Regions from separate parts of the Pantoea sp. SGAir0430 genome, predicted to be linked through region 3. Evidence: riboswitches for the same ligand, from Rfam matches in the RefSeq annotation. Region 3 holds a riboswitch; each other region holds the start of a gene.
What was found. Region 3 has a riboswitch for thiamine pyrophosphate ahead of E7738_RS21125 (LuxE/PaaK family acyltransferase). Riboswitches for the same ligand answer to the same signal wherever they lie in the genome.

Region 1: another riboswitch for thiamine pyrophosphate. It lies ahead of thiM (hydroxyethylthiazole kinase); the one in region 3 lies ahead of E7738_RS21125 (LuxE/PaaK family acyltransferase).
Region 2: another riboswitch for thiamine pyrophosphate. It lies ahead of thiB (thiamine ABC transporter substrate binding subunit); the one in region 3 lies ahead of E7738_RS21125 (LuxE/PaaK family acyltransferase).

The regions. Positions count from the first base shown of each region.
Region 1 covers NZ_CP039427.1:453,816-457,086, forward strand. Annotated here, with positions in the region: gene ahpF (alkyl hydroperoxide reductase subunit F) at 1-682, shown strand, start outside; gene E7738_RS02225 (hypothetical protein) at 735-932, opposite strand; TPP riboswitch at 1,278-1,374, shown strand; gene thiM (hydroxyethylthiazole kinase) at 1,408-2,193, shown strand; gene thiD (bifunctional hydroxymethylpyrimidine kinase/phosphomethylpyrimidine kinase) at 2,190-2,990, shown strand; gene fbaB (class I fructose-bisphosphate aldolase) at 3,137-3,271, shown strand, end outside.
Region 2 covers NZ_CP039427.1:2,253,453-2,256,723, reverse strand. Annotated here, with positions in the region: gene thiP (thiamine/thiamine pyrophosphate ABC transporter permease ThiP) at 1-789, opposite strand, end outside; gene thiB (thiamine ABC transporter substrate binding subunit) at 765-1,751, opposite strand; TPP riboswitch at 1,798-1,891, opposite strand; gene sgrR (HTH-type transcriptional regulator SgrR) at 1,962-3,271, opposite strand, start outside.
Region 3 covers NZ_CP039428.1:445,527-448,797, forward strand. Annotated here, with positions in the region: gene E7738_RS21115 (M24 family metallopeptidase) at 1-1,054, shown strand, start outside; gene ddpX (D-alanyl-D-alanine dipeptidase) at 1,117-1,659, shown strand; TPP riboswitch at 1,734-1,863, shown strand; gene E7738_RS21125 (LuxE/PaaK family acyltransferase) at 1,932-3,041, shown strand; gene E7738_RS21130 (acyl-CoA reductase) at 3,038-3,271, shown strand, end outside.

The DNA.
Region 1 (3,271 bases), on a different replicon from region 3:
AGCCAAAGAGGGTGGCCTGCACGCCATCGAAACCGCTTCCGGCGCAGTGCTGAAATCACGCAGCATCATCATTGCTACCGGCGCACGCTGGCGCAACATGGGCGTTCCGGGCGAAGAGCAGTATCGCACCAAAGGTGTAACCTACTGCCCGCACTGTGACGGCCCGCTGTTTAAAGGCAAACGCACGGCGGTGATCGGCGGCGGTAACTCCGGCGTTGAAGCGGCCATCGATCTGGCCGGTATTGTCGAGCACGTCACGCTGCTGGAGTTCGCCAGCGAAATGCGCGCCGATAAAGTGCTGCAGGATAAACTGCGCAGCCTGAAAAACGTCGATGTGATCCTCAACGCGCAGACCACCGAAGTGAAAGGCGACGGCAGTAAAGTTACCGGTCTGACCTACATCGACCGCAATAACCAGACCAGCCACGAACTGGCGCTGAGCGGTATCTTCGTCCAGATTGGTCTGCTGCCTAACACCAACTGGCTGGAAGGCGCGGTAGAGCGCAACCGCATGGGCGAGATCCTGATCGACGCCAAAGGCGAAACCAGCCTGAAAGGCGTATTTGCCGCCGGCGACTGCACCACGGTGCCGTACAAGCAGATCATCATTGCCAGCGGGGAAGGGGCCAAAGCGTCACTGAGCGCGTTTGATTACCTGATCCGCACCAAACCGGCTGAATAAGTTTTGCGATAGCCACGCAAGCGCCCTGCAACCTGTGTTGCGGGGCTTTTTTTTATCCCAGCCAGCGACGCGCCTGTTCATCGCTGATATCGCGATAATAAATTTTATGGATGCGCTCGCCGCAGCGTTTGCATTCGGCTTCGAGGTACGTGGAGTACCGGTAACGGCCGCCGGGGGCAACGGCGCCTTGACGGGAAATGGTGATATTGTGCCAGTGGTGCGCGTGCGGAAGAAAACTGAATAAAGTCATTAGCGATTCCGGGTGAAGGTGAAACAGCGGTCTTCAAATCCGGAAGGGAATTAGGCCGTGTTACGCCGCCGGCCGGTTTGATATTAATCAAGTTGCGCGCTTTCTCCTCTTTATTTCCCGCCTACTGCCCCGGCAGATTAAATTAACTATCCTTATGAATTTTCGGTATTTTGGGGAAATTGATCTCCATCGATTTGTTTGTATTTTCCTGATGATCAAAAAATCATGAAAATTGATGGCGCACGTATTTTTGCTCATCGTTGTCCGGCAAATAAAGCGCACCCGCCGCAGGATTTACAACTTTAAGCTGACCCTTTATGCTGTGAAGGCACGTCTGACACGGACGTGCATGACTCGGGGTGCCCTTCTTTGTGAAGGCTGAGAAATACCCGTAATACCTGATCTGGATAATGCCAGCGTAGGGAAGTCAGATGCCTGACCGCATTCGCCTTCCTGATTGCCGGTTGGGAGCCTTATGACACAGCCTGACCCTCTTTCCCCGGCGCAACTCGCGCACTCTCTGCAACTGCTGCGGCAGCAGGCACCGCTGGTGCACTGTATGACCAACGACGTGGTGCAAACCTTTACCGCCAACGTGCTGCTGGCACTGCAGGCTTCGCCCGCGATGGTGATTGATGGCGATGAAGCGGCGCAGTTTGCCGGTTTTGCCGATGCGCTGCTGATCAACGTCGGTACGTTAACCCGTGAGCGCCGCGATGCGATGCTGGCGGCGGTACAGGCCGCTAACCAGGCCGGCACACCGTGGACGCTCGATCCGGTGGCGGTAGGCGCGCTAACCCTGCGTACGGAATTCTGTCAGCAGCTGCTGAGCCTGCGACCGGCGGCCATTCGCGGCAACGCTTCAGAAATTCTCGCCTTAGCCCACCAGGGCACAGGTGGACGCGGTGTGGATAGCGCGCATCAGGCCGATGCCGCACTGAACGCTGCGCAGCAGCTGGCGCAACGCTGCACCACTATCGTCGCGGTAACCGGCGAAGTCGATTACGTCACCGATGGCCGCCAGACGCTGGCAATACCCGGCGGCAGCCCGCTAATGACGCGCGTGGTCGGCACCGGTTGTGCGCTATCCGCCGTAGTCGCGGCGTGCAGCAGCCTGCCGGGCGAGCGCATCCAGCACGTGGCAGCGGCCTGCCGCGTAATGTCACTGGCGGGAGAGCAGGCCGCGCGCAGCGTGGCAGGGCCGGGCAGCTTCGTCGCCGCTTTTCTCGATGCGCTGTGGACGCTGGAGGTGGCGGCATGAAACGCATCAATGCATTGACCATTGCCGGCACCGATCCCAGCGGTGGCGCGGGTATCCAGGCGGATCTGAAAGCGTTTTCCGCGCTCGGCGCGTACGGCACCAGCGTGATTACCGCGCTGGTGGCACAGAACACCCGCGGCGTGCAGTCGGTGTATCGCATCGAACCGGCATTTGTCGCGGCGCAACTCGACTCGGTGCTGAACGACGTGCGCATTGACGCCGCCAAAATCGGTATGCTGGCGGAGACGGCGATCGTTGAGGTGGTGGCAGAGAAGCTGAAACGCGCCAGCCTGCCGTTTGTGGTGCTGGATACGGTGATGATTGCCAAAAGCGGCGATGCGCTGCTGTCGCACGATGCGGTAGCCAGCATTCGTGAACTGCTGCTGCCGCAGGTATCGCTGATCACGCCCAATCTGCCGGAAGCCGCGGCGCTGCTGGGTTGCCGCATGGCGCAGGACGAGGCGAGTATGCTGCAGCAGGGCGATGCGCTGCTGGAACTGGGCTGCGAAGCGGTGCTGATGAAGGGCGGTCATCTCAGCGATGCGGAAAGCCCGGACTGGCTGATCACCCACGCCGGCCGCCAGCGCTTTACCGCACCGCGCGTTAACACCCGTCATACGCACGGCACTGGCTGTACGCTGTCGGCGGCGCTGGCGGCATTGCGACCGCGCCATGCGGACTGGGCGGGCACCGTAGCGGAGGCCAAGGCCTGGCTGCAGCAGGCGCTGCTACACGCCGATTCGCTGGAGGTCGGCCACGGCATTGGGCCGGTGCATCATTTCCATCAGTGGTGGTAGGGCGTAACGCCAGATTGCCGCTTTTTCACTGCGTATCCGTCTGAAAAATGGAGTCAGCAATTTGCCAGCCTGGCGCGTTTCGGTCCAGGCTGTGGGGGCGAATCGGCAGGTGCCGGTTCTTTTCCAGCCATTTATCAGGAGCGAACATGACGGACATCGTACAGTTATTGGGTAAAGAGGCGGATACGCTTCTTCAACATCGCTGCATGACCATTCCAGCGGACAGCCTTTATTTGCCGGGCGCGGATTATGTCGATCGCGTGATGATTGATAACAATCGT
Region 2 (3,271 bases), on a different replicon from region 3:
GCGCTGGCTAAGCAGCACCAGCAGCAGACAGCAGCCGAGCTGCAACAGTGCCAGCAGCGCGGCGCGGCCGGGATCGTAATCAAAGCTAAGCGCCTGATAAATGGCCAGCTCCAGCGTGGTGGCCTGCGGACCGCCGCCCAGTGCCAGCACGGTGGCAAAACTGGCGAAGCACAGCATAAAGATCAGCGCTGCCGTTGGCAGCAGCGGACGGCGCAGCCACGGCCACTCCAGCAGGCGAAACAGCGACCAGCCGCGCAGACCGAGCTGAGCCGCCAGCTGGCGCTGCTCGCCAGGAATGCTCTCCAGCGCCTGCAGCAGCATGCGCGTCGCCAGCGGCAGATTGAAAAACACGTGCGCCAGCAAAATGCCCTGCAGGCCATAGGGCGAGAAGTGATAGTCGATACCGACTGTGGCACACAGCTGCGCCAGCCAGCCGCTGCGCCCATAGACGCTCAGCAGACCGAATACGGCGACCAGCACCGGCAGCACCAGCGTCATGGCGCACAGGCGCAACAGCAGGGTGCGGCCGGTAAAACGGCGGCGATAGAGCGCGCGGGCCAGCAGAATGGCTGGCAGCACCGAGAGCAGCGCTGACAGCAGCGCCTGTTCAAAGGAGAACGCCAGCACATGGTGCAGATAGCTATCGCTGAGCAGCGCGCGCCAGTCGGTGGCCGGCGCGGCGAGCAGCAGGGCACCGAGCGCCAGCAGCGCGACCGCACACAATAGCAGTGCGCTAAGCGCTCCGGGCAGCAGCCAGCCGGGCATCAGCGGCTGACGGCGCGCTGCCACGCACTAATCCACGCCGCGCGATGGTCAGCCACCTCTGTCGGGGTGTATTGCAGCGCATTCGCGGGCACCGGTAACGCCTGATAACCGGCGGGTAAATCGCTTTTGATCACCGGATACATCCAGTTGCCGGTAGGAATGGTGCTCTGAAACGCTGGCGACACCATAAACTGCATGAATTGCTGCGCCAGCTGCGGCTGTTTGCTGCTGGCGAGTTGCGCGCCCACTTCTACCTGCAGATAGTGGCCTTCGCTGAACGGCGCGGCGGCGTAGTTATCCTTTTTCTCTTCAATAATGTGGTAAGCCGGCGAGGTGGTGTAGCTCAGCACCAGATCGCTTTCGCCTTTGAGGAACAGACCATAAGCTTCGCTCCAGCCTTTGGTGACGGTCACGGTTTTGCTGGCCAGCTTCTGCCAGGCCGCCGGCGCATCATCGCCGTACACTTTCTGCATCCACAGCAGCAGACCGAGCCCCGGCGTGCTGGTGCGCGGATCTTCATAAATCACCCGCCATTTTTCCGGGCTTTCGACCAGCTCCTTCAGGCTGTGCGGCGGATTCTTCAGCTTGTTTTTGTCGTAAACGAACGCAAAGTAGCCGTAATCAAACGGGATAAAAGTGTCACTGTGCCAGCCGTCCGGCAGCTGTAGTGCACGAGTATCCACCGTGCTTTTGCTGAACAGGCCGGTTTTTTCCGCCGCCTGAATCAGGTTGTTGTCCAGCCCCAGCACCACGTCGGCCTTGCTGTTCTTTCCTTCCATGCGCAGGCGATTAAGCAGCGATACGCCATCTTCCAGCGCCACATAGTTCAGCTCACAGCCGCACCGGGCCTCAAAGGCTTTTTTCACTGCAGGACCGGGGCCCCAGTCGGCGGCGAACGAGTCGTAGGTATACACGGTGAGGACGGGTTTGGCCGCCAGAGCCGGCGCAGCGATCAGCAGCAACAGGGGCAGAACTTTATTTAACACTTTGCGTTCCTTAAGGGGAAGGTAAGGTTGCGTCGCAAAGGATCTGAGGGCGGAGCATCTCAAATCCCTACGCCGGTACGAGCCGGATCAGGTTCGACGGGTCTCTCTCAGCCAGTTAACCGGCACCCCGTTGAGAACGACATATTCTAGACATTTACATGACAACGCGAAAGGTTCACCTGCCGGTCGTGTTGTCTCATGCTGCCCTTTTTACAGCTCCGGCGGGGCGAACCAGGCGGACTTGAAGTCAAACCAGCCGAGCGTGTTCAGCCGCACGCCACGCATGCTGCGCTGGCCCTCCAGCAGCAGCCAGTGATGAAACAGCGGATGCAGATAGTCGCTGTTTACCAGCTGTTTGCTCCACTCCGCCAGCGGCAGCGCTTTCTCACGCCAGCGCGCGGCGTCGGCCTGCCAGTCCAGCGGGATACAGTGATGCATCAGCGGTAGCTCGTAGAGCTGAGCGAACAGGGCGTAGTCGAGCGGCAGGGTAAAGTTGACGCTGCCCAGCCAGATGTCACTCTCGCCCGCGCCGTCGAACCAGCTTTCGTAGCTCACTTCGCGGGTAATCAGCTCGACGCCCTGCTGCGCCAGCAGCGGCCGTAGCGCATTGGCGATGCCCTCGTGTTCGACGTGGTGGCTGTACCAGCTGAGCGTCAGCTGGGTCACGCCGTCGGGCTTGTGGGCTGGGGTGATATCGCGCCGATGGTGCCAGCGCGGCAGCAGACCATAAGCCGGGAACCAGTAGCGCTGATAGCCGACGCCGGCATGATTGAGCAGCGCGATAGGGTTAAGCAGATCGCTCACCCAGCGGCGGAAACCGGCATCGCGCCCGCGTTCAGAGCGCTGATCGAACAGCAGAAAATAGCAGCCCTCTTCGAGACGACTCTCTTCCGATTTTTCGTCGTCGTTTTCGCCTTCCAGTTTTACACCGGCGTAGACCAGCTCATCGCTGATCTCCGGCAGCACCCAGATCGAGACATCATCAATCAGCGCGCGGTAGCCGAAGTAGTCATCAAACGCGGCGATTTTCAGCTGGGTTTGCTGATTGCGCACCACGCTGTACGGACCGGTGCCAATGGGCTGACGGGCGAAGTGGCGCAGCGTCGGCCACTCACGCGGCAGAATCATGGCGCTGACGCTGGCCAGCAGCCACGGCAGCCAGCAGTCCGGCTGGCTGAGATGGATATCCAGCGTCCACGGCGCCGGCGAGTGCAGTTGGTCGATATGCGAAAACAGCGGCTGGCTGCGCACCCGTTCCAGCGAGGCGATGACATCCTCCATCTCCAGCTCGCGACCATGATGAAAGCGGATTGCCGGCCGCAGGAAGAAGCGCCAGTGCAGCGGAGAGGTTTGCTGCCAGTGATGGGCAATGTCGGCGGCGATTTCCCCCTTTTCCTCATTTATACGCGTCAGGCCGCTGAATATCTGTCGCGCCAGATGGGTTTCTGAACGGCGCAGCGGCGAGCCGGGCAGCAGGTTAGGCAGGGGCCGGTAGTAGAGCACGCGCAGAATATGCTTGC
Region 3 (3,271 bases):
GCTGATCGATCATGGCGAACTGCTGGCATGGTTAACCGGTTATACCGTGTCGGAAACGCGTTATCGTGCCTGTCTGGTGCCGTTGCAGGACGAACCGTGGATGGTGCTGCGCCAGCTGGATGTCGCGCCGTGCCGCGCGCAGTCACCGCAGCTGGCGATTGACGCGTACCGTGATGAAGACGATCCGTGGCTGGCGGTGGCGCAAAGCCTGACGCGGCGCGGCTATCAGCGGGCGCGGCTGGGCGCGGATTATGCATCCTACGGCATGACGGTGCATAGCTGGCAGCAGCTGGCGCGCCATCTGCCCGGGGTGCGCTGGTGTGATGTCAGCGGTCTCAGCGACCGGCTGCGCAGCGTCAAATTTCAGGCTGAAATCGCCAGCTTACGCCAGGCCGCCGGCATTGCCGATGCCACGCTTGCCCAGCTGAGTGCGCAGGTGCAGGGCGGCTGGCGCGTGCGTGATGTCGCCGCGCTGGCGGCGGCACAATTTCTGCGGCTCGGTGCTGACAGCGGTGAAACCGGACCGATTGTTATCGCCAGCGGCGACAGCGGATTTTTACATGCCAGCGGCCATGAGCAGCGTCTGCAAGCGGGCGATGTACTGCACGTTGAGCTGATCCCTAAAGTGCGGCACTACAGCGCGCGCCTGATGCGTCCGCTGATTGTCGGTGAAATCTCTGCGGCGCGCGCGGCGCTGGCACAACAGCTGATCGCCATTCAGGATCGCCAGCTGCAGGCGATGAAGCCGGGCGTTGCGGCCTGTACGGTGGATGCCGTCGCGCGTGAGGCGGTGCTCAGCGCCGGGCTGCGTGAGGATTACAGCAACATCACCGGTTATGCGCTGGGCCTGTATACGCGCACCCCGCGTCCGAGCGATTTCAGCTGCTGTTTTCATCCTCAGGCGCCGTGGTTACTGGAGGAAAACATGGTATTTCACATGTATATTTCAGCGCAGGGCCTCGCCTTCAGTGAAACCGTGCGCGTCACGGCACAGGGCGCAGAGCGACTCACCACGCTGCCGCGCCAGCCCTTTACGCTGCCGGCTAACAATTAACAGGATGATGTACAGTGCAGGACGTTGAATTAATCGATTTGGCTGCCACCTTGCCGGGCCTGATGTTTGATCTGAAGTACGCCACCGCCGATAACATCGCCGGGTATGCCATTTATCGCGACGCGCAGGCGCTGCTGCATCCGGATGCCGCCGCCGCGCTGCGCCGCAGCAGCGACATCGCCCGGCTGGCGGGATTTCGCCTGCTGGTGCTGGACGCGTATCGTCCGCAGCAGGCGCAGTGGCACTTGTGGGATGCCTGTCCGGACGCGGATTATGTGGTGCCACCGGCGCGGGGCTCGAATCACAGCCGCGGCGTGGCGATCGATGTGACGCTGATGGATGAGGCGGGCAACATTCTGGAGATGGGGACCGGGTTTGACGACATGTCTGCTGAGTCGCACCCGTTCCATCCCAACGTGCCGCAGCAGGCGCAGCGCCATCGCCTGTTGCTGAACGCCATCATGCTCGGCGGCGGTTTTGTCGGCATGCCCACCGAATGGTGGCACTTTGAACTGCCGGATGCGCAAAACTATCCGCTGCTCAGCGATCGCTTTGCCTGCGTCAGTCGGGCTGATCGCGCTCCTGTGAGTGATATTGCGCGTTAATAATCGCGTTGCTGAAGCGGGGGGTTCTGCGCCTTCCCGCCTTGACACGCCCTCCGTTCCGACCCCAGAATGCAGCTTGTTCCAAGGGGTGCCCTGTTAGAGGGCTGAGATTCTACCCGCGCGGCTGTCACGGCCGGCAACGTAGTGACCCTCTGAACCTGATCCGGCTAATACCGGCGTAGGGATGTGGAACCGGGGTCACTGCACGCCCTCATTCCCTCTTTGCGCCTTTCTGCGAATCCTGCGCATTTCTCAGGCCCTGGCTGGCCGTTATGCCGCAGTCCAAAGAGGGCACCTTCATGACCGAAGCGTCAATCATTGCCGCGCTGCTGGCGTTTATGCAGCGCGAAGAAACCACCGAAGCGGATTTCAACCAGCTGGCGCTGCAGCTGTTCGCGTGGCAATTCGAACACAATCTCCCATACGCCCGTTTCGCCCGCCAGCGCGGCCGTACGCCGCTGACGGTCAAACAGTGGCGGCAGATTCCGGCGGTGCCGATTACGGCGTTTAAAGATCTGACGCTGAGCTGCCGTCCGGTGGCGGAGATTCCCCACATCTTTATGACCAGCGGCACCACGGGGACCGGCCGGGGGCGCAGCTATCACCCGACGCTGGCGGTTTACGATCGCTCGATGCTGATCAATTTTCGCCAGCGCTTTATGGCCGGATATCCGCGCCTGCCGATGGCGATCCTGTTTCCGCACAGCAACGAGCTGCCGCACTCTTCGCTGGCCCATTATCTGACGCTGGCGATGCAAGAATGTGGCACGCCAGACAGCGAAGTGATGGTTGATGCGCAGGGGCTGAAACTGCCGCGTCTGATCGCCGTACTGGAGCAGGTGCAGGCCAGCGGCCAACCCTATGCCCTGCTGGGTGCCAGCTACAGTTTTGTCCATCTGCTGGACGAACTGGCGCGTCAGCAGCGGCGTTTCAGGCTGCCGCCGGGCAGCCGCATCCTTGACACCGGGGGTTTTAAGGGCCAGTCGCGTGAAGTTGCGGCGGAAGCGTTTTATAGCGCGCTGCAGCAGACGCTCGGCGTGCCGCGTTCGCACTGCATCAATATGTACGGCATGACTGAACTCAGCACGCAGTTTTACGATTCCGGCAATGAAATCTGCCCGCCGGTGAAATCCGGACCGCACTGGATCCGCACGCGCGTGGTTAATCCGCTGACCGGTGCGGACGTGCCGGAAGGTGAGACAGGCGTACTGGTGCATCACGATCTCGCCCATTTCAATTCTGTTTCCGCGATTCTGACCGAAGATGCCGGCGTGATGGTGCCCGGCGGGTTTCAGCTGCTGGGGCGCGTCGCGGGCGCGGATGCCAAAGGCTGCTCGCTGGCGATGGAATCGTTTCTCGCTGCCGCGCAGGCACAGGCATGAAAGTGTATGCTGGCCATCTGCCGGGCATCCGCCACAGCGAGGTAACGTGGCACAGCCTGCACTTTGGCCAGCAGGGCAGCGCGCTGGAAGTGTGCGTGCCGGTGCTGTCCGAGGCGCAGATTGCCACGCTGGCGGCCAGCGTTCGCGATAACGCGCGCCGCTACCTGCACACCCTGAGCGTAGCGCGCATTACCGCGTTGATTGATGAAGCCATCGCGCGCCTGCTTAAC